3 regions of the Peribacillus sp. NPDC058002 genome follow, and region 2 is predicted to be linked to each of the others. Evidence: riboswitches for the same ligand, from Rfam matches in the RefSeq annotation. Region 2 holds a riboswitch; each other region holds the start of a gene.

Region 1 (12,383 bases), on a different contig from region 2:
CACCATCATATATACGATGCCACAATTGTATATAGATCCGGATGAAAATAAACTCCCGGATGTCATCATGAAAAATACGGAGTTAATCCAGAAGGTCAAGATTTCCGACAACAAAGTGTATGTCGTCAAATCCCCCATTACGTTTAATGATGAGACGAGAGGCTGGGTGGTCATTGCACAGGAAGAAGGGGCATTGAAGGAAATCAACCAAGACCATGGCTTGTTGGCGATCATGATTGGAGGCCTGCTGATTCTGGGAACGGGGGTCATTTATTTTCTTTCCAGGCAGATTTCACGTCCCATCCAAGACGTAGCTAACGCCGCTGTCCAAGTTCGTGAAGGCAACTATGATATCCATTTCAAAGAGGAAGAGGAAATCAAGGAAGAAGAAATTTATGAACTGATAGAATCATTTAAGGAAATGACCAATCGATTGAAGGTCATGGAGAAGTTACGGGCGGAATTGCTTGCAGGCGTAACCCATGATTTGAAAACGCCAGTAACATCCATTAGCGGACTGATACAAGCGGTTAAGGATGATGTCGTCAAGGGAGAGCAAAGTAAGGAATTCCTCGATATTTCCTTAAAGGAAACTCAACGTTTGCAAGGTATGATAGAGGATTTACTCAATTATAATGCCATATCGGCAGGTGCTTTTAAAATTCGGCTGCAAAAAGAGAATATCAATATATTCATCAAGGAAATCGCCTATCGCTGGCAGGTGACCCAGGATGATGATCAAGCGTTCGCTCTTGAGATAAAAGTTCCTGATGAACCGGTCTTTGGTCAAATTGATTCATTGCGGATGCAGCAAATCGTCATTAACCTTTTGAATAATGCCAGGCATGCACTTGATGGCAAAGGGAAAATAGCGATTCACCTTTATGAAAAGGATGAAGAACGAATCTGTATTGATGTACTGGACAGTGGCCGGGGGATCCCAAAACATGAACAACAATTTGTGTTCGAACCATTTTATCGTGGTGAAAACAAAAAGTTGAAGGTACGTGGTTTAGGTTTGGGACTGCCATTCAGTAAGATGCTCGCAAAAGCGCAAAAGGGTGATCTAGTGCTTAAGGATAGCGATGAACAGGGCACCACCTTCACGATTGTCATAGAGAAAGCGGATCAGGTATAAAAAAGGGTTGTCCGATGTAATGGACAACCCTCTTATTATGCAGGATGCTAACTATTAAGCCAATTGGCTGATTGCACGCCATAATTGTACATGACGGACCTTCCTTGGAAGGAAGCGTCCCATTTCTTCTTCATTATATCCTGCATGCAAATTCTTATGGTCGAAAATGATTGGCCGGCGAAGTAAATCCGGGTTATCTTGAATAAGCTTACAAAGATCATTAAGCGGTGTATTATTTATATCGATATTCAGGCTTTTGAATTTTTTGGAACGGGTTGAGATGATTTCATCTGTCCCGCCTTCCGTTTTACGTAAAATCTCTTTTATTTCTTCTATAGAAAGAGGTTGGGAATATAGGTTGCGTTCATTAAAGGAAATTTCGTTCTTTTTAAGCCAAGCTTTTGCTTTACGACAGGCTAGACTGCTTGGAGTAGTATAAATTGTTACCATTAAAATCGACTCCTTCAAAGTTTTCAAGTTTATTGGAATGAAATTATTTTTATATTTGTGATACTCTTACTTTAACGTTTCTTTGTGTCAGCAAGATGTCAAGAAAAATAAACTTAAATGTTATTTTAAAAAGAAAGGGAGAAAATGAAATGAAATCTGCCTTTAATGAAAAAGAAGCCATTTGGGTAATGATGCCGAACAAGGATCTGCATGGGCCGATATTTAACAGTGTTGTGCGGATAGTATCATGACAGGGGATTTTTGGTCGCCAGTCAGGTTATCGATACAAGTAGCGGGACTATCGGGTATCCTTGTTTTCATTTTAGGAATAATCCTGGCGCGAATGATGGCTAAAAAGCAATTCAGGGGAAGGGTCCTGTTGGAAACAGCGTTTTTATTGCCGCTTGTTTTGCCGCCTTCCGTCGTTGGGTTTTTATTGATTGTAATTTTTGGCAAGAGTGGGTTGCCGGGACAATTCATTGAAAGGGTTTTTGGTCAGCCCCTGATGTTCACGTGGTGGGCGGCGGTCATTGCATCTACCGTGGTAGCGTTTCCGCTTATGTACCAATCCGCTAAAACGGGTTTTGAAGGTATAGATGAAGAAATCGAAAATGCGGCAAGGGTTGACGGGGCGGGTGAGTTGAGGTTGTTCCTGAATGTATCCCTTCCATTGGCGGTCAAATCCATCGTCACAGGTGCCATCTTGAGTTCTGCTCGTGCGTTGGGGGAATTCGGAGCCACACTCATGTTTGCCGGAAACATTCCCGGACAGACACAAACCATACCGACTGCGATTTATATCGCCATGGACTCCGGGAATATGACATTAGCCTGGCTATGGGTTGCCGTAATTATTGTCATTTCATTTCTTATGCTTTTTATCGTGACCTACATAAAATGAATGCTTTTTCTCGAATATACTTATGAAAAAGTGGGTAGAGGCTTCTATGTCATCTTTATGTGTGAAGCCGTTTTTTTCGTAAAGGTTCCGTGCGGGCAGGTTCATTTTACCGGTTGAAACGGAAATCTTTTCCCAATCGCCTTGTAATTGAAGGGCATGTAAGAGTGCATCCGCGATACCCTGCCGAAAATAATCAGGATGGACGACCATTCGGCAAATCAGCATTTGACGATTCTCTTTTGAAAAAGATAGTGCACCCACTAACGCATCACCCTTTAAATAGCCTAAAAACGTTTCATGACAATGAATGAATTGTTCATATGTTTCCAATAGAGGAGGTATATCGGCAAAACCGATCATATCCGCTTCCACCTTATAGGCCTCTTTTTGAAGATTAAAAAGCTGCTGGCCATAATCGGAGTCCAGATCCCGAATTTTCATGATCAAATCGTATCACTCCCTTTCATCACATTATAATCGAAGAAGGAGATTATTGTTTCCAATCAGTCTGTGTTATAATCGACAAACAATATGAACTAATGAAATGAGGAAGAAATTTGTTAACATTTGAAGAAAAATTGAGCATCATTGAAACTTTTCCGGAATTACAGCGAAAAGATGTTTCATTGGGACGTGTGAACTTTCATTATCCAGAAAGCGTCCAGGAGAAAAAAATCGTCGTTCAGCACTTGCATCCCAATGGAAATGGATTCGTTTACGCAGGGCATATGAGAAAAAAAGACACTGACCGTAAAGGTTTTATCAATATTCGTGACTATAATGAAGCGGAATTAAAAGAATTGATCCAAAAAAGCGTCGATTATCTATCTGAACCTCCGGTTGAATTCGAAGAAGAGGAAGACGGGTTCGCTAGGTTGGAAGGGACATGGATTGGCCCTGAAAAGCAAGAGCTTACACTTGAAAGGGAAGACCTGCTTTGGAATGTGTATTCCGGATCGAACCTTGAGGAGTGTTTCGAGAGTCCAGTAGAGGCGGAGCGCTACTTATTGGACGAAGGCTTCCGACAAAGCAAGAAGAGGAATATGTAGAATTTTAGGATAATTTGTCGGTTGATTTACTGCTATAATCTTGTTTTTTTAGGAATTTCCATGATATAATATAAGTAATTATTTTTGTTCGGAATAAGTTTGATAGAAGGATTTACTGTAATAGGATTCCTCTTGAAACATTATCCAGAACCAAAAATAGTAATAAAATGGATTTTTCCAAACACAGGAGGAACTATCATGGTACAAGGTAAAGTAAAATGGTTTAACGCAGAAAAAGGTTTCGGTTTCATCGAAGTTGAAGGCCAAGACGATGTATTCGTACATTTCTCAGCTATCCAAGGCGAAGGCTTCAAAACGCTTGAAGAAGGCCAAGAAGTTTCTTTCGAAATCGAGCAAGGCGCTCGTGGACCACAAGCAGCTAACGTTCAAAAATAATTGAACGCATATAAAAAAAGACTCCGATAATGGAGTCTTTTTATTTTCCCTTTTTTTCGGCCATTTCCTTTAATGCTTTGTCCAATTTTTCTTCGATCCGTTTAGAACGATTAAAATGCCCTGCCAGGAAAAACACGATGAATATAACGAATGCGACAAGCACTAGCATAAAAAGGATAGGCAGAACAAGGTTATATTTTCAGTTATTGGATATTATCTCCTTTTTTATTCCATTATACTACATGTTTACCGTTGCTTATGATAGAGGGAGCCAAGCTCTTTAAAAAACACTGAAAGGGGATATGCGAATGCGCAAATCCCCTTTCAGTCAGTTCTGGAATAGCGAGGCGAACTTTTGAAGTCTGGGCAAGTCCGATTCTTGATACATCTGTTCTATCTTCAATGTCACCAATAACTGGCTCTTGGCAAATAACATGTCCCGGAAATGATCGACCGCCCCACAAAAATGATGATAGTTGGTTTCACCGGTTCCGAAGACTCCCGCTTTCAGATGAGCAATAGGCAACTGTTCCAGTTCTTTATAAAAGGCTGCTGATTTAGCAGGAAGTTCCCCATTGCCCCATGTATAGGTGCCGACGATCAATGCATCGTAATCCGGCAATGTGCGTAAGTCGAATTCATTCATTCGATATAGTCCAGCTTCAGGTAAAAGGGAAGAGAGGGCTTCAGCAAGCGCTTTTGTATTGCCTCCGGCAGAATGATAGACAATGGCAACTTTACAGCTCATCGAACCCATTGCTGGCATTTACTTGACTGTATGTCCTTGACTTCTGTTCGAAGAAATCGGTTTTGGTAAGTCCGATGGATTCATCATCGAACGTTTTGATCCATGGCATCGGATTCTCGCCATACTCTTTATACAAATTCTCAAGGCCTAGCATACGTAACCGTTTGTTGGCGATATATTCGATGTACTCATTGAATTCTTCCAAATCGAGATCGGCTTTGGTTTGGATATCATCGAGCATATATTCAGACCATTCTTTTTCGAGTTCGACTGCTTTTTCAATCGTTGTATAGATGAACTTCGTGTTTTCTTCATTATTTAACTCAGGATATTCATACATCAAGATTTGAACGAGCATTCCAATGAAATCGAAATGGACCATTTCATCACGATGAATATAGGATATCATCGTAGCGGAACCAGTCATTAAATTTTGTCGTCCTAAATTATAATAAAAGGCGAAAGCCAGATAGAAATATATCCCTTCAAGGTTCGTTGAATGGATCAGTGCCTCGAATAAATGCTGAGGGCTGGGATCGTCCACGAACGTTTGATAAGCATCAACGATCGGTTGGTTACGCTTAATCACTTCAGGATGTTCTTTAATGCGGTCGAATAGCTGTTTTTGCTTGCCTACAGGAATCAAGGAAGCAAGGATATAGGAATAAGACTCATTATGGATCGATTCCTGCTGGGCCATATTGGCCAGAATAGCTTTTGCCGCCGGATCTTTGATGTACCGAAGGATTTCTACTAAAGTGGGCGTTTGAAGACTATCCATTCCAGCAATCATTGTAAGGATATCGAGAAAAGCGTCCTGGATATCTTCGTCCAATTCGCCCCACTGCTTTTTATCCTGAATCATGTTTACGCTCGAAGGCTTCCAAAAGTTATTGATGAGCTGTGTATAGGTATCATAGAATTTTTCATACTGAATATCGTTCCAAAGAAGGAAGCCTGAAGCTTCTCCTTTGAAAACACCGGTTGCTTTGGTTGGATGCGTAGGTTCGAGCATCCGAATCTTTTTGATATGATTGGTCATTCGTGAAAACTCCTTTAAGAATAGATTACTGGGTTATGATTGTCGTTAACTTGAACAGCTTTCGCAGGCATTGTCATATTCGGAAGAAGTCGAACGAACATAATATGTTGATTTCAATCCGCTTTCCCATGCCGTTAAATGGATATCCAATAGAACCTTCGCTTTGATTGTATTGTGTACATACAGATTAAAGCTGATTGCTTGGTCAATATGGCGTTGGCGGGCTGCATTTTGCCTGATGCTTTCCAGTTGGTCCAAATTAAATCGTGTCTTTTTATAATATTCATACGTATTTGGCGTCAAGCCTGGAGCGGTCACCTTGAATTTGAAGTTTTTCTTTTCTTCGTAAAATTCAATTTCATACAAAGGGTCGATTCCATCCGTGGAATTACCGATTTTAGCTGTCGAAGAATTCGGGGCAATGGCCATTAAATAGCCATTACGGGTCCCGTGTTCATGCACGTCTGCTTTTAAATCCATCCATTTTTGATCTGTATAGTCACGCAGTTCGAAATAGTCCCCTGTATGCCAATCAGATCCTTCAAAATATGGGTATGAACCTTTTTCCTTGGCCAATTCATTAGATGCCTTGATTGTTAAGTAAGCGATCTTTTCGTATAAAGCATCTGCATAGTGAACAGCCTCATCGGATTCCCAATAAATATTCTGTGTGGCAAGTAAATGATGCCATCCAAACGTTCCTAAACCAATTGCCCGGTAACGTTTGTTCGAGATGGATGCTTGTTTGACAGGAAGATTATTCACATCTATGACATTATCCAGCATGCGGATCTGAATGGGAATCAATCTTTCCAAAACATCGCTGCCCACAGCCCGGGGCAAGTTAATGGATGAAAGGTTGCAGACAACGAAATCGCCGCTTTTACGAACCACAACAACATCTCCATCTTCTGTTTCATATTCATCCGTGATTGTCGAAGGGCTTAAGTTTTGGGCAATCTCCGTGCAAAGGTTTGAACAATAAATCATACCTTTATGCTTATTGGGATTCTTCCGATTCACTTCATCGCGGTAGAACATATACGGTACGCCTTCTTCTAATTGAGAAATCATGATGCTTTTCATGATGTCCATCGCTTTGATTTTTTCAAAGCTATAGTTTGGAAGCGTGCCATTTTCTGCGGCCTCGACAGCAAGTGCATAATGATTCCTGAAGCTTCCTTCGCCTTTCTTCTCGTCATAAAGATCTTCAAGTGAAAACCCAAGGGTTTGCTTAACGGTATGCGGATCGAAAAGATACCATTCTTTTCTGTCGCGTACAGCTTCCATGAATAAATCGGGTATGCATACGCCTGTAAAAATATCATGGGCTTTTAATCTGTCATCCCCGTTTTGTGTCTTTAAATCGAGGAAGCTCATGATATCTTTATGCCAGGCATCCAAGTAAATCGCGATGGCACCTTTACGTTGCCCCAATTGATCGACACTTACAGCTGTCTGGTTGAATAGTCGAATCCAGGGAGTCGTGCCGGAACTGTTTCCAGAGAAACCCCGGATATCAGAACCAAGCGATCGTACCTTACCGACGTAAAGACCTACTCCGCCGCCAAATTTAGATACTTTTGCTGCATCGTAGTTTGATAGGTAGATTCCGTCAATGGAATCTTCAATTGCGTCGATAAAGCAGGAGCTTAACTGTCCATGTGTTTTACCTGAATTGGAGAGTGTAGGAGTCGCAACGGTCATATAAAGATTGGACATGGCCCAGTATGCTTCTTTAATGAGCTGCAGGCGGTGCTCCGTTTTTTCCAATCGCATGATTTCCATCGCGATGATCATGAAACGTTCTTGTGGCAGTTCGTAGACCTTGTCCTTTTGAGGGCGGGCCAGATAGCGGTCGTTCAATAAGTAGATGCCTATGTACGAGAATAATTTATCTTTTTCCGGGTCGATTACCGAACCCAATTCCTCAATTTCCGATTTCGTATATGAAGATAGCAGTTCTGATTTATAAATAGGATAACGCTGACCTTCTGAAAGCTGGGAGAGTTCCGCGATCAGCTCATAGAATGGGCCATAACTCATGCCTTCATAGCCTCGATTGGCTTGTGCATCCCTATACATTGTATTCAACAGTTCTGCTGCAGCAACGAACGTCCAATCCGGAGCATCGATATCCACACTTTCAAGAGCGAGCTGAATCAGTTTTTTTGATGCCTGTTCTTCAGTTGAGTCACTTTTGCGATCTAGCCATTTTGTAAAACGCTTTTTGAACTTTTCCATATCGAGATGGCCTTCGAATTCCTTTGATAACATCTCGAGCTGGATGGACTTCGCTTCTGTGTCATTTTCACTTATGGTAGAGTTATATGTTTGAGTCATTAATAATCCTCCTTGTTGACTTCCTTCTAAAATAAAAAAACCGCCCAATGAATTGAGCGGATCAAACGATAGAATAAAAGAGCCATGAAAAAATAGCCGTTAAACTATCGTTTCATCATCTCAATCCCCGAAGAATAAGAAACGTGAAAAATTCAAGGCAGGTCTCCTGACTCATGATCATCCTACTTTGAGTCCTTCCCGTATAGAGAGCTATACAGTGGGTTTCTCATTTCGTCACATTTACAGTTGCGGGGACAGTTCCGGGTTTACACCGGATTCCCTTTTCAGCCATCACTGGCACCTTGGATTATAAAAAATTCTATATATAGTTATTAGTAATGTTTATGTAATCAATATCTAGTATTTCTGCTTATATTATCGTAAGCCATATACGATGATAATTCAACTAATATATTTGAAAAAAACCAGCCCTTATCTATTGACAAAGTGAGGGCAGAGTGCGATGGAATGAAAGAATTTATTGGGGAATGGGTAATTCAAGCGCTGATTTTACGCGATTTTGTGTTAAAATAAATTGTCTAGTAAAGGTGGCTCTCCCTTATTGCGATGAGGGGATTCGCGGAAAAATATTTAAGAAAAAGGGGATAAAATCTTGGAAAAAGTATTAGTTTTTGGACATAAAAACCCGGATACAGACACAATCTGTTCAGCAATCGCTTATGCAGACCTGAAAAAGCAGTTAGGTATCAACGCTGAACCAGTTCGTCTGGGTGAAGTGAATGGTGAAACTCAATATGCATTGGACCAATTCAAATTCGAAGCTCCCCGCCTTGTGGAAAAAGTTGCAGGGGAAGCTGAAGGCGTAATCCTGGTCGATCATAACGAACGCCAGCAAAGTGCTGAAGATATTGACCAAGTCCGTGTGTTGGAAGTTATCGACCATCACCGTATCGCTAACTTTGAAACAAGCGATCCACTATATTACCGGGCGGAACCTGTTGGCTGTACGGCAACCATTTTAAATAAAATTTATAAAGAAAACGGCATCGAAGTCCCTAAAGCAATCGCAGGTCTTATGTTGTCTGCCATCATTTCCGATTCGTTATTGTTCAAATCTCCTACATGCACGGAGCAAGACATTGCAGCAGCAATGGAACTGGCTGCCATTGCGGGAGTCGACGCTGAAACATACGGCTTGGAAATGTTGAAAGCCGGAGCTGACTTGAGCGACAAAACGATTGCCCAGCTCATCACTCTTGATGCAAAGGAATTCTCCATGGGAATGGCTAAAGTGGAGATAGCACAGGTCAATGCTGTAGATCCGAACGAAGTCCTTGCTAAGCAAGCAGAATTGGAAGCGGCGATAGGAGCGGTCATCGCCGAGAAGGAATTGGACTTATTCCTATTTGTCGTAACGGATATCTTGACTAATGACTCTGCTGCCTTGGCGCTTGGTAAAGCAGCTTATGCAGTGGAAAAAGCATACGACGTTTCATTAAACAATAACATCGCCGTCTTAGAAGGCGTTGTATCTCGTAAAAAACAAATCGTGCCGATCTTAACGGACGTATTCAGCAAATAATACAGGAGAAGGGGTGCTCATTAAAAACATGGGCATCCTTTTTCTGCACATGCAAAAAGACTCAACCACCATTAATGGTGGTTGAGTCTTTTCTCTTAGTTCAAAGCTTCCTTTTCTTTTTCATAGGCAATGACAATCAGTTCTTTGTTGGCTTCCTCGCCAAGTCTGTTTTCAAAGCTTTTCAGTTCATTCAATAAATCCGGTGACAGATTTGCTGCTGTATAATCCTGCTCGGGTGTCATGCTTTTCGCCCCTTTCAAAAGGAAATAATTCATGTTATCTATTTTGTCGGTTTGAAAAGTTTCTATTCAACAAAACTTACTTCTTCAAGATATTTTACTTTCTGATGTGGCGAGTTTTTCAAGCAATAAAGAACTATCTTCATCGAGTCCTTGCACTTGGACAGGTATTCCCAGAAGCTGATATTTAAGGACAACCGTATCAACAGCACCGACTGCTGAAGCATCCCAGATTTTAGAATGGGAAAAGTCGATGACGATTGAATCGGCTTTTTCCTTGAAGTCGAACTTCGAAACAAAGTCCTGGACAGAAGCGAAAAATACTTGCCCGCGGATATGATAAATGGTTTTCTTAGCCTGGATATCTTCCGTTTTCACTACAGCCACTTTAGAAATTTTAGCCGAGAAGAAAATCATGCTCAAGAGCACTCCGGCAAATACCCCTTTTGATAAATCATGTGTATAAAGGACAATGAGGACCGTCACGATCATCACGGCTGCATCCGACTTTGGAGCTTTTGTGAGCCTCTTTAGGGAAGACCAGTCAAAGGTCCCGATTGAAACCATGATCATGACTGCGACAAGTGCAGCCATCGGGATTTTAATAAGGACATCATTCAATACCACGATTAATACCATAAGGAATGCGCCAGCTACAAATGTGGAGAGCCGGCCCCTTCCTCCTGATTTAATATTGATACCGGATTGGCCGATCATCGCACATCCCGCCATGCCGCCAAAGCATCCCGCAATGATATTCGAAATTCCCTGGCCTTTGGCTTCCTTATTTTTATTACTGTCCGTGTCAGTCATCTCATCGACTATTTGAGCTGTCAATAATGATTCAAGCAGCCCAACAAACGCAAGGGCTATGGAATAAGGGAAAATGATCGCCAAAGTTTCGAAGGTCAAAGGGATATCTGGAAGCATGAACATCGGTAGCGCTTCGGTCAATTGCCCCATATCCCCAACCGTCCGCACCGTAGCCCCCGTGGCAACTGCAACGATCGTCATGAATATGATGGCGACAAGTGGTGAAGGTATGACTTTCGTGATCAGCGGAAAAAGATAAATGATAGCTAAAGAAACGGCTGTCATGACATACATGATCCATGTTTCGCCCACGAAATGGGTGAGCTGAGCCGTGAATATCAAGATAGCTAAAGAATTTACAAAACCAGTCATGACCGGCTTCGGTATGAACTTCATTAATTTCCCGATTTTTAATACTCCTAGTAAAATTTGCAGCAAACCAGTCAATATTGTTGCAGCAAGTAAATAGTTCAAGCCATGATCTTTAACAAGATCGACCATGACGAGTGCCATTGCACCAGTGGCTGCAGAAATCATTCCCGGCCTTCCGCCGACAAAAGAGATGACGATGGCAATGCAGAATGAGGCATATAGACCAACCATTGGGTCAACGCCAGCAATGATCGAAAAGGCAATCGCCTCCGGAATCAATGCCAAGGCAACGACTATACCGGATAGAACATCTCCTCTAACGTTGCCAAACCATTCCTGTTTGTATCCAGATGTATTCAAAGAAATACTCCTTCTTTCTATATATGTGTGTTCATTTCTTTTAACGCACTAAATTATAGCATGAGTCCTTCTTTCTATCTATATGGATAATATAAACGACAAATCGGGGGCTATTCATTTCGTATTATAGGCGAATGAAGGTAAAAGGCCTAAAGGGAGGAATTTCAGGAAATGACGATGGGCAACATCCAATAACGAAGGGCAAAAAATTTCCAAAGCCTTCTTAATCGCTTTCGCTGCCACGATTCAGATTTTTCTGTATTTAAATGTGTTATTCTTTTATTATGAATGAAAATGGGGGTTACTCCTATGAATAAGAGCGAGAAAAGAACGAAACTGGTGGAAAAGATTGAGAATCATTTAAGACTGACTGCAAGGAATTTAGTGAAATTCGATACAATCCAAGAAACATTGGATTTTACGGTGGAATCATTTCAATTGGAATTTTCGTGGCGATCGTATTGAGAGAGGATGATCGTTTGTATGTATGGAAAGGAGGTTCGCTCCATTTTGCTGATTCTTTTCCCATTCACCTAGGAGAATGTTCCCCGGAAATTCTCGAAGAAGAGGTAAAGGGTAGTTACATAACTTAATTGTTTGAAGAGAAAATAGAAGATAAGCTAAATAGTCGAATATGCGACATTGATGAACAATGATTTATACAGGCCACACCGGATTGCCGTTTTGAAACTGGAAGAGGTTCACTTACTGCCCGCTCGAATCTGATCGAAAGTGAAGCGGAAAAAGCCTCGGAATGGGATCATATGAAAGAACAGCTTTATCTTAAATATAAAGAAATCAGTGACAAAATGGGATGATATGCTGATATTGATGATACCGGTGAAATGGGAAAATCGCATCCTCATACTGGGAAGGGATAATTCTTTACCTTAGTGAATATCCGATAATAAAGAAGCTTTCCCTGACGATATTATTGGGGTGGGGGCGGTACCACCAATAAGCTGGAGGATTATTATTATGCCTACAAA
Region 2 (6,563 bases):
CATTCATTTTAGCATAAACAAGACAGAAAGGAGGTCTCCTTAAAATGTACTGATCGGTGGGGCGTGGCTTCATTGCCTTGATGATCGGTGCAGAAAATTATGAAAAGGTGGACCATTTATTGGAGTTTGCCTGCCGTTTTTTTATGGCTTTTGGACGTTGATTTCCGCTCAAGAAACTCGCTTTCCGCGGGTGGTCAGGGAGCCTCCTCGGCTTGCGCCTGCTGGGTCTCACTAGACCCGCATTTCTAAGCAGGAGTCCCGTACCTTTCTCTTCAATCGACTTTGTTATAACAATTAGATAGTAACCATACCTGAGGACTGGCGGGCATATGTGTCAGATGCATATCATCTGCGCAGTCATCATGGTGTAAAAAATAGATATCCGAAATACAAAAAACGATTTGGCATGTATTCGCAGATGCAAATGAAAAGTAAGGTATTCGTTGGACTACATTAAGGGGACTCAAAAATAGTCGATACAGACGATGCTCATTTCGCTTTTAATAATTAAAAGAAGATGGCCAATAGGGCATGGCTTAACATAGTCGATCGTAGAGCCTATTTCTCTTAAACCTGGCCAAAATTGTGTTTCAAAAAGGGGTTCGGAATTTTTTAATTCCGAACCCCTTTTGTCTACAAACTTAGATGCGCCGATTAATTGGCGTATCCTCCTATCGTGTTATTTGAACAAGTCAGGATAAACAGTCTTTGCTGCGAGTTCAACAGCTTCCCCGACCCTTGGTCCAGGACGTGACATGATATTTTCATCAAGTAAATGGACATCATCGTTCTTCACCGCATCGATATCTTCCCAGCCCTTACGCGATTTAATTTCACCAACAGCATCATCTGCATACGTGGCGGTGGTGATGATGGATTCAGGGTTCCTTTTGACGATTTCTTCATCAGATACTTTAACCCAGCCTTTTTGGTCATCAAAGATGTTTTTTATGCCGGCAGTGTCCATGATTTCATTTTGGAAGGTCTCCGATCCTGTTGTATAGATTTCCGGAGCAGGGCTAATCTCAAAGTATGTTTGCTCCTTTTCATCTAAGGTTTTCACTTTTTCTTCGACATTTGTAATTTGGGATTTGATATCTTTCACTAATTCATTCCCTTTTTCGGCGACACCCATCACTTTAGCAATCTGCCCGATATCACCATATACATCATCGAAATTTGCCGCAGATTTAATGATGAATACAGGGATACCGGCATCTTCAAGTGGTTTCAGTGCCGTTTCATCCCCAATGGTATAAGCAATGATGGCATCAGGTTTCAAGGCAATGATTTTTTCTGCATTAATGTTAACGGAGTCTGAAACATGTTCGATATCCTTCGCTTCCTCTGGATAATTATCGAAGTCTGTCACGCCAACGACTTTATCACCCTGTTCAAGGGCAAATAAGATTTCCGTATTGCTTGGCTGAAGTGAAACGACCTTTTCCGGGATTTTCTCGAATTTTATTTTCTTACCAGTATCATCCGTAACGGTATAATCCTTGATTTCTTCGACCTTTTTACTATCTTTATTATCCTTTGAGGATTGATCATTGTTCACTCCGCATCCGGTGAGGAATAGCGTAAGCATCAGCATGGAAATCCAACTGAATCGTAGGGTTCTCTTCATTATTTATTCCTCCGTTTTCTTTTTCATTGGTTTGGTTGGGTATGATTTACTTATAAAAGGAATCTCCTCGATCCCCTGTTGCTTATTGACGTAGACTGCCATCACGAATAATACATTTGCAAGCAAGTGAGCGTAATCAAAAAGAATTCCTGGAATTTTCTTTTCTAGACTTACCTTGTGTAAAGCTCGCACGGACTTTTTGGCCTCACTGCGGCAAGTATGCAAAGTACATGCAGCGGTTGATCCTTGTGGAAGGACGAATGTTTCGATTCGATCCCTCACTTCAGCGACATACCGGTCGTAGATTGCACTTAAACGGTCGAGATCATCGCCGGTAATGGCTAAATTCCCACGGACTGAGCCGTTTAAATGGTAAACCATGGGCAATAATTCCATTAAGTCACGGTATACATCGGGGACGTCCTCAGTAAGCGAGGCGGCCAAGCCGATCTGTGTCGTCAATGAGTCTGTGCGGATTTCAAAATCGACGGTCGATACGGACTCACGCATGTATGGGTAGCATAAAAAACGAAAGTCTTTCTTTGCCATAAATCTTCCTCCTTTTACGTATTGGGTGAATGACCTCCGTATTGCTTTTCCCAGCAAGACAAATAGCCGACCAAGAGTTTTGGTCGGCTTCGGGCATCTATGTATCTGTAGTAGAAAAAGATGGGAGGGCCGTACAATCTCCTATCTTCCGAAGAGCATAATACGATGAAAAAAGGCAGGTCTCCTGGCTCGTGCGTCATTTTACTCTAAGAACCTTCCCATTTGGGTTAAATGGCCGGTAATCGGCGAGCGATTACAACCTCAAATAGTGGTAAACATCTTATTTCATTAGCACTTACAGTTGCGGAAACAGCTTCGGTTTTAAACCGAATTCCCTATTAAGCTGACAATGCAGCACCTTTTTCTGCAAGATTCATATTCACTTAGCAACAGTTTACCATACCTTTTTTCAATAGACTGCATTAATATTTTTGGACAAATTCGTTTATGGTTTACCGAATATCTAGTAAACTTACAATGTAAGGTTTAATTGGAGCTTAATGTAAAATTTTGATATAGAAAAAGGTATGAAATCATGGTGATACTGTGAATCCCGGGAGGTAGAGAATGATTTATAAGCAGGTCAATCAAAAACTGGAAATGGTTCTGGGGAACATCGAAAAGGTGATTATCGGAAAACGGGATATAGCAGAACTAAGTATCGTGGCACTCCTTTCCGGTGGACATGTTTTATTGGAGGATGTTCCGGGCGTAGGGAAGACAGTCATGGTAAGGGCACTGGCAAAATCTATAGGTGCAAGCTTTAAGAGAATTCAATTCACACCTGATTTACTTCCTTCTGATGTTACTGGTGTTTCGATCTTCAATCCTAAGGAACAAGAATTCATTTTTAGGCCAGGTCCGATAATGGGACATATTATTTTAGCCGATGAAATTAACCGGACCTCGCCGAAAACTCAGTCTGCATTACTTGAAGCCATGGAAGAGGCAAGTGTGACGATTGATGGTGTCACAAGGAGATTGGAGAAGCCGTTCTTCGTAATGGCGACACAAAATCCGATCGAATACGAGGGGACGTATCCGCTTCCGGAGGCTCAATTGGATAGATTCCTATTAAAAATGAAAATGGGCTATCCGGGTGTGGAAGAAGAGATAGAGGTTCTTAATAGAGCTCAATACACGGTACCGCTTGATGAGCTGGAAGCCGTCATCACCTTGGATGAATTGATAGAATTACAGGCTGAGGTAAAAGCTGTGATAGTGGATGACACAATAAAACGATATATTGTTGAATTGGCGAATCGAACACGTACGCATGAAGGGGTCTATTTAGGTGTAAGCCCGCGTGGATCGATAGCCTTGATGAAGGCAGCCCAGGCTTACGCGCGGGTCCAGGGCAGGGACTATGTTCTGCCGGACGATGTTCAATATTTGGTGCCATTCGTATTTTCCCACCGGCTTATTTTGAAACCTGAAGCGAAGTATGAGGGCTTCGATGCTGGAATGGTGATACATGAAGTTGTGGCGACAACACAGGTGCCTGTAAAGCGGGCTATGACCTAATGCGCAAATTCATCAACATTTTAAGGGGAAATATGAGTGTGGTCGGACTTGTATTACTCTTGACGGTTTCCTTTTGCTATGCAATGTTTCAAGGTGGTTTTGTCAGTTGGTTCATTTTTTATTCATTTTTGCCGTTTTCTGTGTACGCTTTGATTCTGCTGTTTTATCCGCTGCATGATTTGATCGTTGAGAGAAAGATCAATAAAAGGGAATGCCAGGCCGGCGAATCTGTTGAAATAGCATTGACGTTTACCCGTAAAAACCGGCTGCCCCTACTATTTATGGTGGTAGAGGAGGAATTGCCTCAGCGTCTGGAAGATAGGGGATTTCAAAGGAAAATCATTATCTTTCCGGGATTCAGGCGTACCTTCTGCATGTCATATACCTTGGAAGACATGGAGCGTGGAGAGCATTCGTTTCAATCGATCCGCTTTTGGGTTGGGGATTTTTTCGGGTTAGTCGAAAAGGAAGCGATATATAGTTCACCTCTGAAAATAACTGTTTTTCCTCGTTATCATGAGCTTGCCTACAGTGATCTTGATCGAGTGTTCAATCAGGGGGCAGTGGTTTCAACAAAGAAAACACAACGGGAACATTCAGTGGTATCCGGAGTAAGGGAATATCATCCAGGCGATCAGTTGTCATGGATTAATTGGAAGGCGACGGCCAGAACGAGTGAAATCATGACGAAGGAATTCGAAGTGCAGAAAAACCGGGATGTATTCATCATGCTTGATGAAAAGCCGTCGGATTTATTCGAAGAATCCATTGTGATGGCTGCTTCCGTTGCTCACGCCATGTTAAAGAAAGGCATGGAAATTGGGTATGTGAGTATGGGGTCGAGGATGATCATACCGGCAGCAGCGGGCAATTACCAGAAACGAAGGATTTTTTACAGACTTGTTAAAGAAGAGCCGAGTGCAGTAAACGCATTGAATGAAAATGTCAGGAAGGGAATTCTTCCGGCAAACGCTGCTGTGATATTCATCGTTTCAGACTTAACTTTAGAAAAGGTGGACATATTGAGTGCTTTCCAACCTAATCAGGGATTAATGTTATGTGTTAAGAAACAGGCAAATCTTACTGATGAGGAAAGGTTGTCAAGTTCTGCAGCTGTTTCGAGGGGGATGAAGGTTAGCTTTTTTGAACAGGGCCAACTAAAGTTTGATAGATCAGAGGTGATGGCAAAGTGAATGTCACCACCGAAAAGTTGGAAAGGTTCATGCATGTCTTGATGTATGTATTTGGTCTGTTGTTGATTACTGAATGGTTAAGGCCTGTCGATAAACTCACCGATACAGGTAATATCATCATTTTTATTTTATTTTTGCTCTATTCCCTGCTGCTGCATTATTTCCGCCTACATTGGTCAATCCGAGTTATTCTCAATAGTGCTTATATAATGATTTCATTACAGTTCCTCCATTCAATAGACGCTTTATTTCAATTGTCATGGCTGAAAGGGTTTCTAGCGGATTTTAAGGGCAATCTTGGTTTTATATATGATGGGAATTGGGAGTTGATCACAAATCCATTTCGAACGATGTTATTTTTTGTCCTTCTTTGGCTTGTAACATACTTGATCCATTACTGGGTGATGGTGAGGCAAAGCATCTTTTTCTTTTTTATGTTAACGGTGATTTTTATATCTGTACTTGATACATTCACTCCTTATGCGGGGGATATGGCAATGATTAGAATAATCATCATCGGCTTCTTGATGCTAGGCCTGCTGTCCCTGCTGCGTCTGACGATACAGGAGAGGATCAAGTTTCAGATGGCTTCCATCAATAAGTGGATCTTGATGCTGACCGGCATGATATTGGTAAGTGTCCTTGTTGGTTTCGCTGCCCCGAAGCTCTCTCCGCAGTGGCCGGACCCGGTGCCTTATATTACTTCTTATTCTGATAAAGCGGGGAAAGAAGAAGGAGGTTCGAAGCGTAAAAGTGTGGGATATGATGAAGACGATTCGGAGCTTGGCGGTTCGATAGAGCCGGATAGTTCCATCGTTTTTTATAATAATGCTCCTGCAGGACATTACTGGAAAGTCGAGAACAAGGATATTTATACCGGCAAAGGGTGGGATTCCATACTGGAAACGGACTTTCACACTTTTTCCAACGGACAGGATATGGCATCTTTAGGTCTTCACGACGTTACTGAAGTGGTGAGGACAGAAGGAATGACGGCAAATGTGTCCATGATGGAATCATATTCCCATATCCTTCATCCGCAATCCGGGTATTTAAAAAAGATTGAGGCCAAAAACGGGAAGGATTTCAAATATTATCAGGGAATGGACAAAGTTATTTCCGAACAGGATACTGGCGAACGACTTTCCCTGAAAGAGTATGAGCTTAGCTATGATATGCAGAGTTTTGATATAGCTGAGTTAAGGAAGGTAACGGATCCCGACGGGTCGATGGATTTAATAATGGAAAAAAACACTCAGCTTCCAGAGGGATTGCCAAACCGGATATATGAATTGGCATCCCGGCTTATAAGGAATGAAACGAATTGGTACGATAAAGCAAAAGCTATTGAGGATTATTTTGACGGACCTGAATTCAGTTATTCTAAGGACGATATTCCCTATCCGGAGAGCAATCAAGATTATGTCGATCAATTTTTATTCGAGACACAGATAGGGTATTGTGATAATTTTTCAAGTGCAATGGTCGTTTTACTAAGAGCCGCCAATATGCCTGTAAGGTGGGTAAAGGGTTATACGGAAGGGGAAAAATCAATCCTTGATGGCGAGTCCGTATATAAGGTGACCAATAATAATGCACATTCCTGGGTCGAGGTTTATTTTGCAGGGATAGGCTGGGTTCCCTTCGAGCCGACAAAGGGTTTTGAT
Region 3 (12,400 bases), on a different contig from region 2:
CATGGCAGGATCCCCTGTATGGATTCTAGCAACCATCTTTCCTTCTCTAACACGCTCAACCATGATGCCAACAATTTCCTCCAAATGCATACCTGCCGTTTTTAGCACCTCGGCATCGGGTTTTGCCTTAGCAATCAATTCTTCATTCACTAATGAATCCGTATATAAAATCACATCAGCCGTTTGGAGAATGTTCAATCCTTTTACAGTTATCAAATCCGGGTCACCCGGGCCAGCACCTACAATATATATCTTCATTTTCTCACCACCATCAATGTTAAGTATTCTAGTTCAAGTCCTTCCAATTCACTTACTTTCCAAATCACTTCTTCATCGGAAGTGACTTTGGTTACGACCGAGGCCTTTTCAAGCAGGTCCAAATCTTTTAAAACGGTAATCATTAAATCGATGACCTTTGCCACTTTTATGAACACCACGGCATCATGATCTTCGATCGCCTTCTTCATCGCTTCATAGTCATCCCTTGCAGGAACTATCGCCACATGGTCATCACCATCAGCCAAAGCGATGCCCAGTCTTGACGCTGACCCATTAAAAGAAGAAATGCCCGGGACTGTCTTGATTTCGACTTCGGGATGCAACTCCTGCATCAATTACATCATATGTATGAACGTACTATATAAAAGCGGATCGCCTTCCGTAACGAAAGCAACATCTTTACCTTCATTTAATTTTTGCCAAACTTTTTCGACCGTTCCCTTCCATTCCCGATCCAAAATCGCTTGATCTTTCGTCATCGGAAAAACCAGCCCCAGCATATCCTTCTCTTCAGGACGAATGTAAACTTCAACAATGCGATGGGCGTAGCTTTTACTCCCTTTTCTTTTTTTTGGATACGCAATGACCGGAGATTCCTGAATCACGCGAAATGCCTTTACTGTAATAAGCTCTGGATCGCCCGGGCCCACGCCAAGGCCAAATAATGTACCAAGATTACTCATTCATGTCTTCCTTTCGTTGTGCAGTAATGATATACACAGGATTAAGCGGAACAAATCTGTTCATTCCCAATATTGGCTTACTTCTGGAGATTTGGGCATGCATGATGGAAGTGTGAAAACCAGCTTCAGCAAATGCCTCATTAGCCCTGTAAAGATTCTCAATCGTCGCAGCATTCAGAACGATTCTGCCGCCTTCTTTCAATCGTTTGCAGCATGTATGGATGAGATCTGCCATTTCGCCGCCGGTCCCGCCAATGAAGATCGCATCAGGATCCGGAAAAGTTTCCAGTCCTTGCGGAGCTTTTCCATGAATGGCCGTTATATCTGTACGGAATTTACGCTGGTTTTGATAACAGTTTTCTAAATCAGGCTCATTTTTTTCAATTGCGAAAATTTGGCCTTCGGATGCAAGCTTGGCCGCTTCAATTGCCATTGAGCCCGTACACGTCCCAACATCCCAAACGGTGCTGTTTTTCCTGAGTTTCAACGCTTGCAGGCTTAATACCCGAATTTCCTTTTTGGTTATGAGGCCTTTGTCGGGTTTCCGCTGCGAAAATTCTTCATCTTCTATCCCCAAGGACCAGCTTGGACCTTCTGATTTTCTTTTCAAAATGACGACATTCAACGGCGAGAATTCCCGCTCCGCCATTTCTTCAAGTTCATACCAGCCAGAGTCTTCGGTTTCTCCTTGAAGATTTTCAGCCACAAATGCCCGGTATTCAGTCATTCCGAATGAAATGAGATATTTAGCAAGTTGATTGGGACTATTTTCGATGTCAGTAAGCAAAGCTACTTTCGCTTTCCCATCTATCCTTTGGGCCAGACCTTTCATACTGCGGCCATGAACACTGACTAGGAAGGCATCTTGCCAGCTTTCACCCATTTTTGCAAAAGCAAGCTGAATTGAACTGAAATATGGGTAAACCTCTATGTTGATTTTGCTTGAAAGATAGCCTCCCATCCCATAAAACAATGGGTCACCGGAAGCTAAGACAACTGTTGGATGAGTTTCATCCCGCAGTTGTTCCACCACCTTTTTCAAACCGCCCTTTATGACAATCTTCTTGCCAGAATAGTTCGGAAAAAACGATAAGACCCGTTCACCTCCGACCAGCACTTCACTTTCTTCTATCCATTGGGCATATTGGGGCAGCAAGCTCTCCTGACCGTTATCCCCTATCCCGATTAATTTAATCGATTGACTCAATTCCAACAGCCCTTCCCAGTAATTGTCCCTTCAACGAATAAATCGCCGTTTCCATTTCAATTCCGCCCTTCACTTGCTTTATGGCAGAGTGACAGCAGGATTCACATAGTTTATTAAAAAAATCAACATTATTTATCGCTGACATCATGTCCCCGACTTGGGACGCCGTGTTTGCATTCTTGATTTCAAGAACAAGATCATCTTCAGCTCCGACGCTTTGGGCTATTTCCGATAGAAAACCGAAGTCGACCGGGGCACTTTTTGAATGCACCATCATCACACCTTGGGCCACTTTGGAGAATTTCCCCATCATGCCGACCAATGATACCTTTTTAATTCCCTGTCTCTTACATTGCTTAAGTGAGAAGCCCACAAAGTCACCCATTTCAATAAAGGCTTCCTCAGGCAAATCCTGGATAAGGCCCATCGCATACTTTTCACTGCGCCCGCCAGTAGTTAAGACAAGATGCTCACAGCCACTCGCTTTGGCGACACTTATAGCCTGGACGATGCTTGCCATATAGGCTGAACTGGAAAAAGGGACGACAGTGCCCCTTGTTCCTAAAATGGAAATGCCCCCCACAATCCCCAAGCGGCCATTTAATGTTTTTTTCGCTATTTCTTCACCTGCTGGCACGGAGATGACGACTTTCACTCCTCTATTGATCTTAAATTCTTCCAATGTTTGTTCCACAGTGGTTAAAATCATTTTGCGCGGTACAGGATTAATGGCCGCTTCTCCTACAGGGACAGGAAGCCCGGGTTTGGTCACACGCCCCACACCTATCCCTCCATCCAGGATAATCCCAGGTGCCTCCGACCAGCTGACCGTAGAGATAATATGTGCCAGATGGGTAGCATCGGGATCATCTCCGGCATCTTTGATCGTTTCAGCACTAACCGCATTTTCCGAAATAGCATATTTCTCAATAGTGAAAGTGGCATCTCGCCCGATGGGCAAGGAAATCGTCGCTTCCTCAAGTGCATCCCCCGTGATCAATGCAGTCAATGCCGCTTTAGTCACGGCAGTCGAACATGCCCCTGTCGTATACCCATGACGCATTTGTGAGGGGTCTTTTTTTACTTTCTTTTCCATGATTTTAACTATCAGCTAAAAGGGAAATCGCGTTCAATGCAGCAACAGTGACAGTACTTCCACCTTTTCGGCCAATATTCGTAATGAATGGAGCCTCCGTGATCTTAGCGAGTTCCTCTTTAGATTCCGCTGCAGAAACAAACCCAACAGGCATTCCAATGATTAAGTCCGGTTTTGCAATCCCTTCTTTAATAAGGCGAATGAGCTCAAGTAAAGCTGTAGGTGCATTGCCAATGGCATAAATGCCCCCTTCATTTTCCTTAACGGCTTTTTGCATCGAAATGATCGCCCTTGTCGTATTCAAACGTTTTGCTTCGACCATCACATCCGGATCTGAAATATAGCAATGAACGTCCCCGCCGTGTTTTTGAAATCTTTTTTTGCCTGTACCGCTCTCGATCATTTGCACATCCGCAATGACATGTCTACCTTTGCGAATGGCTTCCACACCAGCTTGAATGGCATTTGGATGGATGATGACACTTCTTCCCAATTCAAAATCCGCTGAAGCATGAATGACCCGGCGGACGATCTTCCATTCATCTTCAGAAAAATCATGATTGCCCATTTCTTCAGCAATGATTGAGAAGCTATAATCATATATTTTGTCTGGGTCTACCGTTAGTGGTTTAAAATCCGTTTTAAAATCCATCTTGCATTCCTCCTATTTTTCATTTAGTTGTTTATTCAACTCGGCGATGACATGATCAAAACTGGAATGAACATTTTGATAGTCAACATCCGGTCGCGATATCATGATCGTCTCTATTCCACATTCCAACGCTGCTTCCAATTTCTCATCAACCGCACCGACCTTGCCACTTTCTTTCGTAATCATCAATGTGACCCCATACTGTTCATATAGAGCTTTATTTAATTCTTTGGAAAATGGCCCTTGAATCGCAACGATATTTTTTTGCTCAATGCCCAGCTGAGCACATTTTTCCATATTATCCATGCGTGGCAGCATTCTCGCTATGACTCTTGTATTCTCTAGCCCTACCAATTCTTTTGCGAACACCGCCAGGGTTTTACTTCCTGTCGTAAGCATGATGACTCCCCGTCTCACAGCAGCAAGCTTAGCAGCTTCCTCATAATCACGGACAACTATCAATTTATCATTCTGAAACCGTTGACTTTCACGCTCATAACGAATATAAGGGACATTTGCTGCCTTTGCTCCGTTAAGGGCGTTCTTGGATGCTTCTTCGGCAAATGGGTGACTTGCATCAACTACTGCCTGGAGACCTTTTTCCGAGATTAAAGATGTCATATCCTCTGCAGTTAATCGGCCAATCCGGGTGGTTATGCCTGCATCTTGCAAACTTTTAGCTGCCGACCCGGTTACAACAGTTGCCAAAACCTTGAATCCCACCTGCTGCATCTCAATCGCTAATTCCCTTGCATCACTTGTACCCGCCAAAAACAAAATCATTTTGACGTCCCCACCACTTGCCCAACGTGATCGTGATGATGGTCGTGATCGTGGTCATGATGGTGATGATGGTGGGCATGTCCATATTCCTCGACATGTTTACGATAGTTTTCCAAATCACGTGCCCCGCTTGATCTGCCCTCACTAGCTTCAATTACACGTTCTTGCAGAATGTTCTGTAATGTTGGATGATATCCAAAATACTTAGCCAAAATGAATTCTTGATCTTGATATTGCTCTTGATAGCCTTTCAGCATATCCTCCATTCTTTCCATCAACACACCTGTGAACAGGAAATATGGCAGCATCACTACTTTTTTTGCCCCTAAGCGGATGCATCGTTCAATACCTTCGTCAACGTGCGGGTCCGTTACACCCATGAAAGCTGCTTCGACCCATTTTACGTTCAATTTTTCCCATAATAATCGTGAAATTTTATATATATCACTATTTGCATCAGGATCACTGCCACCTCGGCCAATCAGCAATATTGCTGTCTCTGCCTGTTCAGAAGCTGTATCGAATCCCGCTTCCTCAAGACGGTCTGTCAGGATTGTCAATATATCATGGTGGACCCCTATCGTTTGGCCATATGTGAATTTCACTTCTGGATACTTTGTTTTCCCATCCTCTATTTCAGCTGGGATATGTAATTTCGAATGTCCTGCATGCAACAAAATGATTGGTATGACGATAACTTCAGAAGCCCCTCGTTTTACACAATTATCAATGCCTTTGGATATATTCGGTGCCGCAAATTCCAAGAAGCACGTTTCAACAAGGAAGCGCCCATCCAATGCCGGAACCATATTTTCAATAAATTGAAGGACTTCTTCGTTTCCCGAAGCCAAACGGCTTCCGTGTCCTACGAACAAAACTGCTTTCATTTACTTTCCCCCTCTTGATTAGTCTTCACAAGGCGCAGGCTCTATGTTTATTTTGGGAGCGATGTCCTGATAAGAAAAATTCTGTATCTTTTTCGAACGTTTGAAGTATTTAAAAAGCCGCTCATTTGGATGGGCATTTTGCTTATACTCCGCGACAATGTCCGTAATCAGTTCAACAAGCTGTTCCGGTTCAATGCCTTCTGCAACAGGCTGACCTGGATGGGCTGTTCTTCCAACCGGTTTAGCTCCAAGAAATAAGTCAAACTTCCCTTTTCGGAAGACAATCCCGATATCATCCATCACAGCTCTATAACAAGCCATCCCACACCCATTAAAACCGATGTTTAGTTCCTTTGGCATTTTCATTCCGCCAAGCACCCGATGTATTTCATCCGCATAAGGAATGGATTCGGTTTTTTCGCCATCACAGAAATCACATGCTTTTAATGTCAGTACATCTCCAATCGGTGATAATAGAAAGTTTGCTGACTGCAATTTCCCCGTAATGACTTCCGGATCCATTGTCGGTATCTTTAATACGATTTTATGATTTGGCGTGTATTCCATCGTGCCCTTTTCCCCGACAACTTCCGCAAGTGTCATCATTTGTTTGGGAGTGAATTGTTTATTCGCCACACCTGGACTAACGGCAAGTTCGAATACCGACTCCATTTTTTGCTGAACAATCGGCTCAATGGATTGCTGAACGGTTTGACCTTTGACTCTTGACAGTGCTTCCATTGCCATTTCAAAGGAAGCTGGCTTCTTTTCAGGTGCTTTTGTAAGTAATCCAACTCCTCCAGAGGATTCGGTGAAGGCTTCTTGATCTAATGCCCACGGTTCCGCTTCTTTTTGCAGACGCTGATGCGGCTTCAATGGTTGCTTTTCCGAATTCAAAGTATATTTCCTCTGATAGCCTCTTGGTGTAATGATTTTGTCATCATATAAAAAGGTGGAGGAATTACCAATAATGACAGTGGTCAACATTCCAATATCGTGGTTCAACATCTCTTTTAAATTGGTTATGACAATATCTTGCCTATCGCGATAGGCACTTTTCACCAACCCGACAGGTGTATCGGGTGAACGGTAGCGAAGGAGAATCTTCTGTGTTTCAACAATTTGCCTCGTCCGCCTGCCGCTGCGCGGATTATACAGGGCAATGACAAAGTCTGCCATTGCAGCTGCTTCAACCCTTTTAGCGATCAGTTCCCAAGGAGTTAGATGATCACTGAGGCTGATTGTACACGAATCGTGCATGACTGGTGCCCCAAGTAAAGATGCACAAGAGTTGATTGCAGAAATGCCAGGAATGACTTCAATGCCCACTCCAGTTTCTTCTTTCCAGCCTTTTTCAATCAATACTTCATAAACCAACCCAGCCATCCCGTAAACCCCAGCATCCCCGCTGGAGATTACCGCAACTTTCTTACCCAGCTCCGCTTGTTTCACTGCTTCCTGAGCACGCGATACCTCTTCAGTCATCCCCGTACTAATAATCGTTTGATCTGTAAGCAGTCCCTGAATGAGTTCAACATAAGTTTTATAACCAATGATGTAGTCACTTTCTTGAAGGGCTTCGACAGCACGTTTGGTAATGTGTTCAAAATTCCCTGGTCCAAAGCCCACGACGAATAATTTACCGTTTGTACTCATTAAGACATCTCCTTTTACGCTTTGTTCTTTGAAATACCCGTATGAGCAGGAAAATTTGGATTGGGTGCCATTTCCCCATCATTGAATTGGTAGATCATTTGTGGAACAAACTCCCCATCATCGATATGGCTGACAATTTGGCGGCCGAAATCAGGCGTCTCCACTCGATACCAGTTTCCTTGAGGATAGGCAATCACAACGCAGGCATCCTTACATCTTCCGTTACACCGTGTCCTCGTTGTATGGATTTTCATGTCCAGTCCTTTGGAAGTAATTTCATCGCGAATCGCCTGGGTTACTTCTTCCCCGCCCTTTTTCATACAGCTGCTTCCATTACAAATCAACAGATGTGTATTTGTACCCATTAAGTTCCAAGTAGTCATCTTCTTCCTCCTGCGTTCAGGGAAAAGGCAAAATAAAAAACCTTAACATAAGAGTCAAGGTTTAAAAAAACTATATGGATGAGGAGCCCCAGGCAAGAATGCCCAATCTCCCGAAATCGTCATAGTCCTTCTACCTTTCCCTCCGAAAAGTATCATGCAATTTTAAAAGCAGGTTTCCTGGCTTACGCTTCATTTTACCTTGTCCCTTCCCGGCAACAATGCCAGTGGCTATCGACAATTTCATCAGCGTTTACAGTAGCGGGGGCTGCATCGGACTTTCACCGATTTCCCTATTATCCCTTGCATATTCACACAAGGGCACTTTTAAAATGAAATATTTGGTTTTATTATACATTTCTAACTAACTTTATCTATCATATAACAACTTTATCAAAATTCAATAGTTTATTCCGACTGTTTAGAAAAGTTTAATAGTGTATATCCTGTCAACAAGCCTTTCCTTGCAACAAACTTAGTCAAAAAAAAAAGATAGTATAGCTGGAATTATTTCTTTATGGTACACTATACGAGAATTTTCTAAATAATTACATAAGTTTTATGGTGTTGAATTTTTCGGAATTCAGCTTAAAAGGGAAGCCGGTGAAAATCCGGAGCGGTCCCGCCACTGTAAAGGGGAGTCCTATTACTTTAACAATTCCACTGTCAAATGAGATGGGAAGGATGTAATGGGATGATGAACCAAAGCCAGGAGACCTGCCATGAAGCGTGAAACTGTTTCAACCTACGAGGATGGGTGTGCGGATCAGGCAGAAAGGCCCATGGTTGGTTTATGCTGCAAAATTCCTGTTCATTACGCACTTCTTTCCTTTGAGAGAAGTGCTTTTTATGTTGGGCCGCCTTTCTTCTCAAGATTGTTCAGAAAAATTAAAAGTTTTGAAAGGAGAAAGAATGAAAAGAACCAATTGGAAGACCATTTATTTTGTCATTTTACTGCTTTTCGTCCCAAAACGGGCAATGGCCATGCATATCATGGAGGGCTTTTTACCCATTGAATGGGCTATATTCTGGTGGGCCGTGACGCTTCCATTTTTAATCCTGGGTTACCGGTCCATTAGAACCAAAGTAAGGGAAAACCCAGAAACAAAAATGATGCTTGGCCTATCGGGTGCATTTGTATTCATTTTATCCGCCCTAAAGATTCCTTCTGTTACGGGAAGTTCTTCACACCCTACCGGAGTTGGTTTGGGCTCCATTTTATTCGGTCCATTGGCCATGAGTGTCGTTGGCTCCATCGTTCTATTATTTCAAGCCGTTTTACTGGCTCACGGAGGATTGACGACATTAGGGGCCAATGCATTTTCCATGGCCGTTTGCGGACCGCTCATTGCTTACTTCGTCTTCAAGGGCGCAACTAAATTGGGTTGGTCCTTTTCACTTGCCGTGTTCTTGGCTGCTGCTTTTGGAGATTTGGGAACCTATGTAGTAACTTCCATTCAACTTGCTCTTGCTTTTCCATCCGAGGTAGGAGGATTCATGGCCTCTTTCAGTAAATTTGCAGGGATTTTTGCCCTGACCCAAATTCCCTTGGCAATCAGTGAGGGGCTACTGACAGTCGTCGTGATGAATTTCTTAAAAAAATACAATCTAGGCGAATTGAAGTTGCTGCGAGTTTTATCTAAGGAGGCCCGTTAACATGAAAAAAAGTTTACTGCTGCTTTTCCTGGTGGTCGTTCTTGCTACCATACCGTTAATCACGCAACAAGGAACGGAATTTGGCGGTGCCGATGGAGAAGCTGAAGAAGCCATCACTAAAATCCAGCCGGAATACAAGCCATGGTTCAACAGTATTTGGGAGCCGCCAGGTGCGGAAACCGAAAGTTTATTATTTGCGCTGCAAGCTGCAATCGGAGCCGGTTTCATTGGTTATTTCATAGGTGTAACGAAACAAAGGAATAAGCAAACCAAACAGGAAATTCCCGGAAAATCGAAGCATGTTACTCATTGATAAATATGCCTATTTCAATGGGCTAAAGGATGTACATCCGTTAGAAAAGATGGTTTTTGCAATCTCCCTTTTGCTATTTTCGTTAACGGTAAGGGATATGACCGTTTCACTCATCACTTTTACGGTGATGAGCGCTTTAATCATTTTTGCGGCAAAAATCCCGGTTTCTTATTATTTTAAATTACTTCTATTACCGGGATTTTTTATACTATCAGGAACCATTACCATCCTTTTTTCTTTTACAAGCAAATTTACTTCGTTTTCGAATATATGGTGGTCCTGGAAGGTCGGGAACTGGCAAATATTCATCAGCGATGACAGCATAGGAACAGTGATCAATTTGATCACTGTCGTAATAGGCAGCATCAGCTGTTTATATTTTCTCACCTTAACTACACCCATTACCGTCATTCTATCGGTGATGCGAAAACTTAAAGTGCCTTCCTTATTGGTCGATTTAATAGAATTGACCTATCGCTTCATCTTTATTTTTTTAGAAACAGCTTTGGCCATTCACCAATCACAAGCTTCACGGCTGGGGTATGGTTCGTTAAGGAAAGGCATTCGCTCTCTCGGATTACTAACCTCATCATTATTTTTAGGAGTATTGCAGCGCTCTGGACATTTGACGATGGCAATGAACGCAAGAGGCTATCAGGAGAACCTTTCCTATATCGAGGATACTTACACTTACTCCTCACGCAATTGGCTGATCGCGATTGTAATACTAGGAAGCTTAATCTTTATTAATGGATATTTGTAAATTGGAGGCAACCCAAGAATGGACGAGCATATTTTTCATATAGAAGGCCTCACCCATCAATTCGCGGATGGAACGTTTGCTTTAAACGATCTTTCGCTAACGATCCAACACGGTAAAAAGATAGCATTATTAGGCAATAATGGTGCCGGCAAATCGACTTTATTCCTCCATTTAAATGGTCTTTTACAACCTACGGCAGGAAAGATCAGATTTAAGGGCAAGAAAATGAAATATGACCGTAAAGCATTATTATCATTACGAAAGCAAGTGGGGATTGTTTTTCAAGATCCCGACTCGCAGCTCTTTTCCGCTAATGTACAACAGGATATATCGTTTGGACCGATGAATTTAGGATGGGATAGAAATGCAGTCCAGGAGAAAGTAAATTGGGCGATGGCTGAAACGGAAATAACGGAACTGAAAGACAGACCCACCCATTTTTTGAGCCTTGGGCAAAAAAAACGTGTCGCCATTGCAGGGGTACTCGCCATGGAACCTGATGTCTGGCTCTTGGATGAGCCTACAGCTGGATTGGATCCTTATTTCTCAAGACAGATCATGGCTCTGCTGGACAGTATCCACCACCATCACAGAACGATAATCCTATCAACTCATGATGTTAATTTAGCATATCAATGGGCTGATGAAGTCGTTGTCATGAACGATGGTATGGTCATATACCAAGGGGATCCCGTATCCGTTTTCCATGATGAAGACGTTTTGCTGCAGGCACATCTGGAGAAGCCGTGGGTTTTTGAAATGTTTCAAGCCCTTCTTCAATCAAGGGAACCTTTAGTACGGGACCTTTTCCCAAGAACGAAGGAAGAATTGCTTCAAATGTTGGAGACTGAAAGGATTTATTAATTAAGCATCCCCTAGCTATTGTTTCCTCTTTCCAAAAGCTAGGGGGTCTTTAAAATAGCAGGCGATCATTTTTGTTCCTAAAAACCAAAAATCTTATTATTTATTACTTTTCTTCCTCGGTTCTTTCTTTTGCAAGCTCAATATCTCTTCCGTTCACATCATCAACGACTGCTTTTACCTCCCCTTCCGCATAAGTATCCGAAACTTGTTCGTGGGTTGTAGCCAGTCCAGAAGATAAATGATCTTCCCGTTTATAATCACTAACATCATATATTCTTCCGGCAATTTCTGAAGATTCATTTTTTGATTGCTTGCTATCCATTTTTTTCACTCCTAGTTTTAAATTGTCCAATCATCCATTGACAGCTGTATTAAGACAAAGGTATTTTGTGTAAAAACTGAAGCAATATTCAATAATGATAAAAAAAGGCAAAAAAAGCTTACAAGTAAAATCCCCTTTCAAGGGCTCTACATGTAAGCTTATTGAGAGCTTAGGCTTCCTTCTTCACATCCACATTATCGGATGGGTCACCCCAACATTCCACATTCTTCAAGCCTTTAATATTGTTCACATGGAAGACAGGATTTTTCCCACTTTTCTTTTGCTTTTGATAATCCGCCAATGCAGCAAATGCAATCTTCCCTAGTAACGCTATGGCGATTAGGTTGATAATGGCCATAAGGGCCATCAGCAAGTCAGCCAATCCCCAAACAAAATCCAGTGAGGCTAGAGAACCGAATATCACCATCCCTACGACTGCGATGCGATAGATGTTTAACCAAACCTTATTTTCATTGATGAAGCCAATGTTCGACTCTCCATAATAATAGTTGCCCACAATGGAGCTAAAAGCGAATAACAGTACAATGATGGCAAGGAAAATACCCGCCCAAGATCCCAATGCCGTTCCAAGGGCATTCTGGGTAAGGACGATTCCATCCGTTTCCTTCGATGTATAAAGACCTGAAAACAAAATGATGAAGGCAGTTGAACTGCAAATGATGAGCGTATCGACAAAAACACCCAGTGACTGAATGAGCCCTTGCTTGACGGGATGACTGACATCTGCCGTCGCGCCAGCATTAGGTGCACTACCCATCCCGGCTTCATTTGAAAATAGGCCGCGCTTGATTCCCTGCATCATGGCTGCTCCCAGTACTCCACCAGCCACTTCTTTGAT

What was found. A riboswitch is a leader RNA that binds a small molecule or an ion and turns the genes downstream of it on or off. The one in region 2 is predicted to bind cobalamin.
Region 1: another riboswitch for cobalamin. It lies ahead of ACFVSH_RS10955 (ribonucleoside-diphosphate reductase subunit alpha); the one in region 2 lies ahead of ACFVSH_RS11740 (hypothetical protein).
Region 3: another riboswitch for cobalamin. It lies ahead of ACFVSH_RS16805 ((2Fe-2S) ferredoxin domain-containing protein); the one in region 2 lies ahead of ACFVSH_RS11740 (hypothetical protein).

The regions. Positions count from the first base shown of each region.
Region 1 is NZ_JBHVQU010000045.1:1,211-13,593, forward strand. Features, by position in the region: gene ACFVSH_RS10915 (HAMP domain-containing sensor histidine kinase) at 1-1,138, shown strand, start outside; gene spx (transcriptional regulator Spx) at 1,193-1,588, opposite strand; gene modB (molybdate ABC transporter permease subunit) at 1,836-2,489, shown strand; gene ACFVSH_RS10930 (GNAT family N-acetyltransferase) at 2,451-2,930, opposite strand; gene ACFVSH_RS10935 (hypothetical protein) at 3,047-3,538, shown strand; gene ACFVSH_RS10940 (cold-shock protein) at 3,737-3,934, shown strand; gene ACFVSH_RS10945 (flavodoxin domain-containing protein) at 4,263-4,682, opposite strand; gene ACFVSH_RS10950 (ribonucleotide-diphosphate reductase subunit beta) at 4,672-5,724, opposite strand; gene ACFVSH_RS10955 (ribonucleoside-diphosphate reductase subunit alpha) at 5,770-8,067, opposite strand; cobalamin riboswitch at 8,207-8,387, opposite strand; gene ACFVSH_RS10960 (manganese-dependent inorganic pyrophosphatase) at 8,681-9,610, shown strand; gene ACFVSH_RS10965 (hypothetical protein) at 9,706-9,852, opposite strand; gene ACFVSH_RS10970 (SulP family inorganic anion transporter) at 9,937-11,394, opposite strand; gene ACFVSH_RS10975 (hypothetical protein) at 11,704-11,859, shown strand.
Region 2 is NZ_JBHVQU010000051.1:12,594-19,156, forward strand. Features, by position in the region: gene ACFVSH_RS11735 (ABC transporter substrate-binding protein) at 680-1,630, opposite strand; gene ACFVSH_RS11740 (hypothetical protein) at 1,634-2,179, opposite strand; cobalamin riboswitch at 2,337-2,556, opposite strand; gene ACFVSH_RS11745 (AAA family ATPase) at 2,747-3,703, shown strand; gene ACFVSH_RS11750 (DUF58 domain-containing protein) at 3,703-4,896, shown strand; gene ACFVSH_RS11755 (DUF4129 domain-containing transglutaminase family protein) at 4,893-6,563, shown strand, end outside.
Region 3 is NZ_JBHVQU010000104.1:586-12,985, forward strand. Features, by position in the region: gene cobM (precorrin-4 C(11)-methyltransferase) at 1-258, opposite strand, end outside; partial or broken gene cobI (precorrin-2 C(20)-methyltransferase) at 255-962, opposite strand; gene cbiE (precorrin-6y C5,15-methyltransferase (decarboxylating) subunit CbiE) at 955-2,169, opposite strand; gene ACFVSH_RS16780 (cobalt-precorrin-5B (C(1))-methyltransferase) at 2,153-3,265, opposite strand; gene ACFVSH_RS16785 (precorrin-8X methylmutase) at 3,270-3,917, opposite strand; gene cobK (precorrin-6A reductase) at 3,930-4,700, opposite strand; gene ACFVSH_RS16795 (sirohydrochlorin chelatase) at 4,697-5,587, opposite strand; gene cobJ (precorrin-3B C(17)-methyltransferase) at 5,606-7,243, opposite strand; gene ACFVSH_RS16805 ((2Fe-2S) ferredoxin domain-containing protein) at 7,258-7,626, opposite strand; cobalamin riboswitch at 7,777-7,967, opposite strand; cobalamin riboswitch at 8,169-8,362, shown strand; gene ACFVSH_RS16810 (energy-coupling factor ABC transporter permease) at 8,536-9,279, shown strand; gene ACFVSH_RS16815 (energy-coupling factor ABC transporter substrate-binding protein) at 9,281-9,592, shown strand; gene cbiQ (cobalt ECF transporter T component CbiQ) at 9,579-10,355, shown strand; gene ACFVSH_RS16825 (energy-coupling factor ABC transporter ATP-binding protein) at 10,374-11,219, shown strand; gene ACFVSH_RS16830 (YozQ family protein) at 11,323-11,541, opposite strand; gene ACFVSH_RS16835 (alanine/glycine:cation symporter family protein) at 11,711-12,400, opposite strand, start outside.